DNA from 2 places in the Allobosea sp. GW821-FHT10B12 genome. Region 2 is predicted to be linked to the other one. Evidence: riboswitches for the same ligand, from Rfam matches in the RefSeq annotation. Region 2 holds a riboswitch; the other holds the start of a gene.
The links. Region 2 has a riboswitch for thiamine pyrophosphate ahead of thiC (phosphomethylpyrimidine synthase ThiC). Riboswitches for the same ligand answer to the same signal wherever they lie in the genome.

Region 1 (4,708 bases), on a different contig from region 2:
GCGGCGGCCGCAGCCTTGCTCAGGCTGGCATAGCGGCGCGCCGTCCAGACCATCAGGACCATGGCGAGCAGCGCCGCGGCCGAGAACCAGGCGACGCTGGTCTGGCCGCGCGGCACGATGATGAAGGCGGCGAGCAGCGGGCCGAGCGCGCCGCCGCTCTGGCCGCCGACCTGGAAGATGCCCTGCGCCAGCCCCTGCTGGCCGCCCGAGGCGTTGCGAGCCATGCGGGTCGCCTCGGGATGGAAGATAGAGGAGCCCAGCCCGACGCAGGCCGCCGAGATCAAGAGCAGCGCGTAGCTGCCGGCATAGGCGAGGCCGATCAGCCCGGTCAGCGTGCAGCCCATGCCGACGACCATCGAATAGGGCATCGGGTTCTTGTCGGTGTAATGGCCGACGACCGGTTGCAGCAGCGAGGCGGTAATCTGGAAGGTCAGCGTGATCAGGCCGATCTGGCCGAAATCCAGCGCGTAAGCCGTCTTGATGATCGGGTAGATCGCCGGGATCAGCGACTGGATCATGTCGTTAAGCAGATGCGTCGCGCTGAGCGCGAACAGCACCGGCAGGTCGGCGCGGCGGGTGGAGGCGATCGGCTTGCTGACGTTCATGCGGATGATTTCGCCGGGCGCAGCTGCGAATCCGGGCGAGGGCTCGCCCGATGGCTGCGGAGCCGGCTCATAGCACCATGCCCGGCTGACAACCCAGAGCCGCCGGCACAGGTCCGCCCTGATGTGGACGCGGGATTGGCGGCGGCAGGCGGGCTGCCGCCGCGATCCGCTGGTTACTTCACCTCGCCCGCGATCTCGGCGAGGGCCGGAGCCTTCTGGATCAGGCCGCGCTCGACGAGGAAGGCGCCGAAGCGCTCATAGCGGCGCTGGTCAAGGGCGCGCGGGCGCTTGGCGAAGCGCGGCAGGGTGTCGATCCAGGCCTGGCGGTTGAGGGCGTCGTCGAGATCGGGATGGGCCGCGATGAAGAGCTTCCAGGCTTCCTGTGGATGGTTGGTCAAATAGAGCGCCGCCTTCTCGATGGCGTCGAGGAAGCGCGGCAGGCGGTTGTCAGCGAGGGCGTCGCGGCGGGTGATCAGGATCAGCTCGTCATAGGCCGGGACGCCGTGCTCCTCGGGATAGAAGGCCGTGCCGGGGTGGCCTTCGAGCTTGAGCTGCGTCAGCTCGAAATTGCGATAGCCGCCGATGGTGGCGTCGACCTTGCCGCCGATCAGCGCGGCCGAGAGCGCGAAGTTGACGTTGACCAGCTTGACGTCGTCGAGCTTGAGCCCGGCCTTGGCCAGCATCTGGCCGAGCAAGGTGGTCTCCGTGCCCGAGACGGCGTAGCCGATGGTCTTGCCCTTGAGGTCGGCGAGGCTCTTGATCGGCCCGTCGGCCTTGACGATGACGCTGTTGAGCGGGGTCTCGACCAGCGTGCCGACGCGGACGATCGGGATGCCGGCGGCGTGGTCGAGATAGAGATTGGGCTGGTAGTGGATGCCGATATCGGCCTGGCCGGCGGCGACGAGGCGCGGCACGGCGGAGGGGTCGGAGGGCGGCACCATGGTGACTTCGAGCCCGGCCTCCCTAAATAGACCGAGTTGCTGCGCGACGACGAGCGGCGCGTGGTCCGGATTGACGAACCATTCGAGCATCACCGTCAGCTTGTCGGCGGCGCGCGCCGGGCTGGCGAGGCCGGCGGCCAAGACGAGGCCGGTGGCGAGGAGAGTGCGTCTGGTCAGGGCGCGGAGCGTCATCAGGCGAAATCCTTCTGCGTGATCGGCTTGAAGCGAAGTGGCGTCACGGCTCGCTCGCCCAGGGGAGGAGGCGCGGGCCGAGCGCATCGACGAGATGGCGCAGGACGAGGCTGAGCACGGCGAGGACCGTCATCGCGGCGAAGACCGTGTCGGTCTGCATGCGGGCATTGGCCTGGACCATGACGAAGCCGAGCCCGGCGGAGGCGCCGACCCATTCGCCGATCACCGCGCCGAGCGGCGCCAGCGGAGCCGCGACCCGCAGGCCGGTGAGCAAGCTCGGCATCGCCAGCGGCAGGCGGACATAACGCAGCGTCTGCCAATGCGTCGCCGTGGTCAGGGCGGTGGCGTCGATCAGCTCGGGATCGGTCCGGCGCAGGCCGTCGGTGAAGGCGGAGGCGACCGGGAAGAAGATGATGATCGTCGCCATGATCACCTTCGAGCCCATGCCGAAGCCGAACCAGACCACCAGCAGCGGCGCGATGACGAAGACCGGGAAGGATTGCAGGACCAGCAGGACCGGCCAGATGAGGCGACCGAGTCGCGGCAGCGCCACGATCGCGAGCGCGGTCAGCGCGCCGAACAACGAGCCGAGCACGAAGCCGAGCGCCATCTCGGCGATGGTGGTGAGGCTGTGGCTGAAGAGGAAGCCGGGCTGGCGCTGGAAGGCCAGCGCCACGTCGAGCGGCGAGGGCAGGATGTAGCGCGGTGGCTGGAACAGCCAGATCGCGCTTTGCCAGGCCAGGAGCAGGACGAGAATCGTCCGCAGGGCTGGAGCGAGCGCGGCCATCATCAGCCCCGCTGCGGCCGAACTGCGCTCTATCCTGTCCTGCGTCGTCAAAGCTCGCCTTTCCGGTGGAAGGCGGGCACGGGGATGAGCACTGACGAGGCTGCCCCGAGCGACTCCCTCCGCCAGCATGATCTGGTTCAGGTTCGAAGGGTGCTTCTCAGCTCGCCTTCCGGCGAACGCCCCCGTCTCTCGATTGTGCTTGTGGCAGAAAGGCTTGCGCCTGTCACGCCTGCCTCAGGCCGCAGCGCGCCGCTCAGGCTTCGTCATAGGCCGAGTCGAAGAAGGCCTTCTCCAGCGCGACGGTACGCAGGAAGAAGTCCCGACTCGTCTGCGTCTCGCTTGGGCCGACACGGTCGAGCTCGCTTCGTAGGAAGTCGACGAAGTCGCGGAAGTCGGGATTGTCGTGCAGGGTGATCCATTCGGCATGGACGAAGTTCGCCGGCAGCGGCTCTGACACCTGCTGGGCCCAGTCGAGATAGAGCCATTCGGCCACGACCAGCACGGAGAGGGCGGCGGCGTAAGAGCGCGTCGCGGCGGCTTCGCGCATGATCGCCTTGAAGCCGGCGGTGGCCTTGCTGTCGGGAGGCGTAGCGCGGTCCTGCTCGCTGACGCCGAGCGCCGCGAAGGAGCGCAGGAAATAGGTGTTCTCCTCGCCGCTGACCATGCCGATGAAGCGGCCGAAGCGGATGCGGGCCTCGAAGCTGTCGGCGCCGGCGAGCGCGGCGCCGAGCAGGGTCAGGAAGCTGTCGAGGAAGCGATGGTCCTGGATCAGGTAGCGGGCCATGACCGCGTTGGAGACCGAGCCATCGAGCAGTTCGCGGACGAAGCGGTGGCCGACGGATTGCGACCAGGCCGGCTGGCTGGCCTGGCGGAGGGTCTCGGTGAAACGTTCGGTCATGGGCGTAGCCTTCTGCTGATCGGGCTCTCCCTATCAGCAGCGGCGCCGCGACCGCACGCTATTTCAGCCGCGCCGCGACGATCTTCGCGAGCTCGCCGACGCGCGCCTTGGCCTCAGCGTGTAGCGCCTGATCGCGCTCGCCGCCGGAGACGCGGACATCGACCGTCACCAGCCCTTTGCGGATATGGATGCGGTTCATGATGTCGAGCGCCGCCTCGTCGCCCAGCCCTTCGACCGGCGTCTTGGCCTCGGAGACCTTGATCGCGCTCTGGAACCAGCGCTTCGACAGGTCCTCATTGGCGGCGACGTTGCGGACGCTGACCTGGATCTGGTTGAGCTCGACCGTGCGCTTGCCGTCCTTCTCGACGGTGCGTTTGGCGTCGAACTGGCAGCCGATCGGGTTCGGCAAGGCCTCCTGCCGGTTCTCGCGGCTCTCATGGGTGATCTTGCCCATCAGCTTGCGCGGATCGCTGATGGTCATGCCGGGGAAGGCGGCCTTGACGTCTGTGGGCGTCAGCAGCGCGCAGGCGTCCGGCCACTGCTCGACCGGGGCGACGGAGGAGGGGCGGGTGTCCGCCGGCACGGTCACGGCGCTGTTGGTCGCCACCTGCGTCGGTGCGTCGACCATGCCGGCTCCACCCTGCCAGCGCGCCGCCGCCTGCTTTGCCAGAGCGAGTGCGTTCGGCGCGGTCTGCTCGGAATAGAGATCGAGCGAGACGGCGTAGATCAGATCATCCTTGCGGGCGCGGATCACGACGCTGGACGAATTGGTCTCCTGGAAGGCCTCGTCGCCGATGCCGGAGAGCTGCTCGAGCTTGAGGGTGATCTTCGGATCGCTCGCGACCTTCTCGCGGGTACCCTTGATCGAGGCGAAGGCCTGGGCCGGGGTTTCGCGGCCCTTGGCGACGCCGTCCCAGCGGATCACCGTGACCGAGGCGAAGCGGGCATGGTCCATCTTCGAGGTAGGGCTCGGCAGCTTCACCGAATACATGCAGCTCTCGGCGTATTGCGGGCCGCGGCTGATCGGGCTCAGCGTCGGGCCCTTGGCGGTGATCGGGCGGCCGGGGAAGAGCGCTTCCAGATCGGCCTGCGGCAACAGGCGACAGGCATCGGGTGCCTTACCCGCCGCGGTCGGTTCCGAAGCGGCCGGAGTGGCCGTCGTTGCGGTCTGGGCGAGGATGGGGCTGGCGAGAATCAACAGCAGCGGCGTCACGAGCGCGGAACGGGCGAGCATCGGATCGGTTCTCCAGGGACGGGCGCAAGCTGCAGCGGAGGGCGGTCGCGC
Region 2 (4,708 bases):
GACGCCGAAGGCCGGCTGATCCGCCGCTCGCGGCGCGAGCGCGACGGCGGCGAATTCGTCATCATCGACAATGTCCGCCGCGACGGGCCGCAGGCCCGCTTCGCCGAGGAGGTGGTCGAGTTGCCGCCGCCGCCGCTGCGCATCCCGCGCGAGCGCTATATCGTCGATGCCGAGCGCGCCGACGAGCGACTGATCTACGAGACGATCACCGCTCCGCCGGTCGCGCCGGTGCCACGCCGCTACACGCTCGACGAAGTCCGCTACTCGCCCGATCTGCGCGCCCATATGCGCAGCGTCGACATCGACACGATCAACTTCGATTCCGGCTCCTGGACGGTCACGCCCGACCAGGCCGGGCGCCTGCAGGTCATCGCGCAGGCGGTGCGCCAGGCGGTCGAGCGCGCACCGAACGAGGTCTTCATGGTCGAGGGCCATACCGACGCGGTCGGCGCCGACGTCGACAACCTGTCGCTGTCGGACCGGCGGGCGCAGTCGGTCGCCGAGATCCTGACCCGCGATTTCGGCATTCCCGCCGAGAACCTGACGACGCAGGGCTATGGCGAGCAGTATCCCAAGGTCCAGACGCAGGGCGACTCGCGCGAGAACCGGCGCGTGACCCTGCGCCGGATCACGCCGCTGCTCACCGGCCAGAACCAGCAGTAAGACAAGACCAACGCAGTTTGCGAGGCGGCGCTCGGCGCCGCCTCGTCTCGTTTCAGCCGTTTTCGATCCAGGCGCGCAGAGGCGCCACGGCCGAGCGCTTGCGGCCGACGGTGAAGTTGGAGGCGCCGAGATCGAAGCGGATTCCCAGCTCTCGCTCAGCCTGTTTCAGCCAGCGCGGGAAGGCCTGGAGGTTGCCGGTGCCGAGCGGCGTGATCCCGGCATCATTCCGAAGCATCGTGCCGTTCCGTTCGTCGAAGCGGCTATGGTTGTCGCGGTCGCTGATATGGAGCGACCAGTCGAATTCGGGCATTGGGCGCAGCGACAGCCCGAGCAGGTAGCCGTAGCCCGAGCCGCATGCCTCTGGCACCGAGATCCCGATCACCCAGTCGTCGCCAGCGAGGCCGAGACCAAGCGCCTTCGCCAGGCCCATGCTTTCGCTCTTGGCGCGGCGTGCGCGCTCGGCTTGTGACAGGCGTTCGATCAGGGCGATGAATTCCGGCTCGGCCGGCTGAGTCAGAGGCAAGGCGGCTTCGGCATGGCCGAGCAGAATGGCATGGTGTTCGTCCTGCCGCGGCAGATTCAGCCTGCCGTCGAGGAAATCCTGCAGCAGCGCGACGCGGGCGCCCGGTGTCAGCAGCACGATCAGCACCATGCCCCAGAAGTCGAGCTGGGTGACCCAATAGCCGTCGTCGCGCTTCACGTGCCGATAGCCAAGATGGCGCAGCGTCGCGAGCAAGCGCTCGCCCTCACCGGCAAAGGCGACGAAGTTCCTGGCCTTGGCGCGCTGCCCGGGCAGGTTGGTGAACTTGCCGACATAGGCCAGCAGCTTGAGGCGTTGCTTCAGCGCGGAGGTATCCACCGTCGGCCCGCCGGCCACCGGCCCGTTCTCGTCGAAACCGAAGAGCCAGAGCAGGGGCAGCCCATTCTTCAGCGGCAGAAATCCGCGGTAGGCGTGTTGCAGCGCCGCGAACTCGGCTTGCGGCACGGTGGCGAGAGCATTCCCCTGGAGGTTGATGAACTGCCGCAGCAATGTGGCGGCCGAGTCCTTGTCGGTCATCGTGGTCCTGCCGGCACGTCGCTCTATTTGCGGCGACTATTACAACGGCGCGAAGTGCGGACAATCCCACTGCCACGCTGGAACCGGCGTCGCCCGCGCGGGTTGTTCCATCAGGCCGGTCATGGCTGCCGGCCCGACTGGAGGGGGTGTCATGCACGTGCGTCGCTGGTTCCTCGTCGGATTGATTTTCGTAGGCATTGTCGCAGCTGAGGCCGTTGCCGCTCAGTCGCCTTCACCGCAGCGTCAGCGGGCGCCTGGCGTGCCAATGGCGCCGAATGCGGGCGAGGTGCAGAAGCTCGAACCGCGCTCCGATCGTGTCGAGGCGCGGCGCGAGCGTGAGCAGCTGGCGCGCGATCGCTCCGCGCCGCCGGAGCCGAACCGCGAGATTCCGATGCCGAAGCCGGTGCCGTCGATCATCGCGCCTGCTCGATAGCGGTTGCGGCTTTAGGTTTAGATTCAGGTAACGATCGCTACCTATGGTGACGGCGAGGAGCCTGCCATGAGTGAGATGTCGGTCGTGATCGCCCAGAGCCTGATGAGCATGAAGTCGGCTGCGACGCAGCAGGCCATGCAGCTCGAAATGGTCAAGCAGAACGCCGATTCCGACCAGGCTCTCGTCGCCATGCTCCAGCAGGCCACTGAGCAGCAGCAGGCAATGCTACCCGCCGGCCAGGGCGGCAATCTCGACATCACGGCCTGATTCTCCCTCTCCATCGCGTGCAATGCCTATGGCGCATGCCAGTGCAGCGTGAAGCCGTGCTCCTTTGCCAGTTGCGCTGAGATCAGGACGGTTCTAACCTCCACCTCGTTCCGAGGGGTGCTCGATAAGAGCTGAGATGGCCTGACGGCCGAACCCATCGAACCTGATCCGGGTCATACCGGCGGAGGGACTGGAACGCGGCTGCGCCACAAATGCATCCGCAGACAGCGACTGGACCGTCAGACGCCCCGGATCTCCTGGACCTGCAAGGGAGGAGATCCTTACGATGAACGCCCACACCAAACCGCAGAAGAACAGCGTCAAGGCCGCGCCGCAAAGCGTGACGACCGGCCCGATCATCGGCTCGCGCAAGATCTATGTCGCCGCACCCGAGCATCCCGGGATGCGCGTGCCCTTCCGCGAGGTCGTGCTGACCACCGACGCCGAGCCGCCGGTCCGCATCTACGATCCGTCCGGCCCCTATACCGAGACCGATGCGAAGATCGATCTCAATGCCGGCCTGGTGCAGCCGCGCCGCGCTTGGCTCGACGCCCGCGGCTTCGAGACGGTCGCGGGACGTGCCGTCACTGCCGCCGACAACGGCAATATCTCGGCCGAGCAGCTGGTGCCGGCTTGTCCGGCCCAGCGCCCGATCCTCGAGGCCAGGTCCGGCCAGATGGCGACGCAGTACGAGTTCGCCAAAGCCGGCGTCATCACGCCCGAGATGATCTACGTCGCCCACCGCGAGAATCTCGGCCGCGCCGCCATGCTGGATGGCGCCCGCGAGCGTCATGCCGATGGCGAAAGCTTCGGCGCCTCGGTTCCCGAATTCGTCACGCCGGAGTTCGTCCGCGACGAGATCGCCCGCGGGCGCGCCATCATCCCCGCAAACATCAACCATCCCGAGCTCGAGCCGATGGCGATCGGCCGCAATTTCCTGGTCAAGATCAACGCCAATATCGGCAATTCGGCCGTGACCTCCGGCGCCGCCGAGGAGGTCGAGAAGCTGGTCTGGGCGATCCGCTGGGGCGCCGACACGGTCATGGACCTCTCGACCGGCCGCAACATCCACAACATCCGCTCCTGGATCCTGCGCAACTCGCCGGTCCCGATCGGCACGGTGCCGATCTACCAGGCGCTGGAGAAGGTCGGCGGCGATCCGATCAAGCTCGACTGGGAGGTGTTCAAGGACACGCTGATCGAGCAGGCCGAGCAGGGCGTCGACTATTTCACCATCCATGCCGGCGTCAGGCTGCCTTATGTCCCGCTGACGGCCTCCCGGGTCACCGGCATCGTCTCGCGCGGCGGCTCGATCATGGCGCGCTGGTGCCTGGCGCATCACAAGGAGAGCTTCCTCTACGAGCGCTTCGACGAGATCTGCGAGATCATGCGGCGCTACGACGTCTCGTTCTCGCTCGGCGACGGCCTGCGTCCGGGCTCGATCGCCGACGCCAACGACCGCGCCCAGTTCGCCGAGCTGGAGACGCTGGGCGAGCTCACCAAGGTCGCCTGGGACAAGGGCTGCCAGGTGATGATCGAGGGCCCCGGCCATGTGCCGATGCACAAGATCAAGGAGAACATGGACAAGCAGCTGCGCGAATGCGGCGAAGCCCCGTTCTACACATTGGGACCGCTGACCACCGACATCGCGCCCGGCTATGACCACATCACCTCCGGCATCGGGGCTGCGATGATCGGCTGGTTCGGCTGCGCCATGCTCTGCTACGTCACGCCGAAGGAGCATCTCGGTCTGCCCGATCGCGACGACGTCAAGACCGGCGTCATCACCTATCGGATCGCCGCCCATGCCGCCGATCTCGCCAAGGGCCACCCGGCGGCGAAGCTGCGCGACGACGCACTCTCCCGCGCCCGCTTCGACTTCCGCTGGGAGGACCAGTTCAACCTGGCGCTCGATCCCGATACGGCCCGCGCCTTCCATGACGAGACCTTGCCGAAGGATGCCCACAAGGTCGCACATTTCTGCTCGATGTGCGGCCCCAAGTTCTGCTCGATGAAGATCACCCAGGACCTGCGTGCCGAGGTACAGGCGATGGGCGACAATGAGCGGGCGGCGCTTGAAGCCATGGCCTCGCAGGGCATGGCGGAAAAATCGGAGGAGTTCCTGAAGAAGGGCGGCAACCTCTATCTGCCGGCGGCGGAGTAGGGGTCATGCGCGTCGCTGTGATCGGGGCCGGCGTCGCCGGCCTCGTGACGGCGCTCGAGCTGGCCGAGCGGGGCATCGCGGTCGACGTGTTCGAACGCGGTGCAGCCCTCGGCGAGCAGGCCTG

Region 1: another riboswitch for thiamine pyrophosphate. It lies ahead of AC07O0_RS00185 (ABC transporter permease); the one in region 2 lies ahead of thiC (phosphomethylpyrimidine synthase ThiC).

What each region holds. Positions count from the first base shown of each region.
Region 1 is NZ_JBWKNL010000001.1:30,843-35,550, reverse strand. Features, by position in the region: gene AC07O0_RS00195 (MFS transporter) at 1-605, opposite strand, end outside; gene AC07O0_RS00190 (ABC transporter substrate-binding protein) at 779-1,738, opposite strand; gene AC07O0_RS00185 (ABC transporter permease) at 1,782-2,525, opposite strand; TPP riboswitch at 2,623-2,719, opposite strand; gene AC07O0_RS00180 (TenA family protein) at 2,779-3,423, opposite strand; gene AC07O0_RS00175 (hypothetical protein) at 3,482-4,657, opposite strand.
Region 2 is NZ_JBWKNL010000004.1:402,767-407,474, forward strand. Features, by position in the region: gene AC07O0_RS16545 (OmpA family protein) at 1-663, shown strand, start outside; gene AC07O0_RS16550 (hypothetical protein) at 716-1,720, opposite strand; gene AC07O0_RS16555 (hypothetical protein) at 1,710-2,153, shown strand; gene AC07O0_RS16560 (hypothetical protein) at 2,220-2,420, shown strand; TPP riboswitch at 2,524-2,628, shown strand; gene thiC (phosphomethylpyrimidine synthase ThiC) at 2,707-4,584, shown strand; gene thiO (glycine oxidase ThiO) at 4,590-4,708, shown strand, end outside.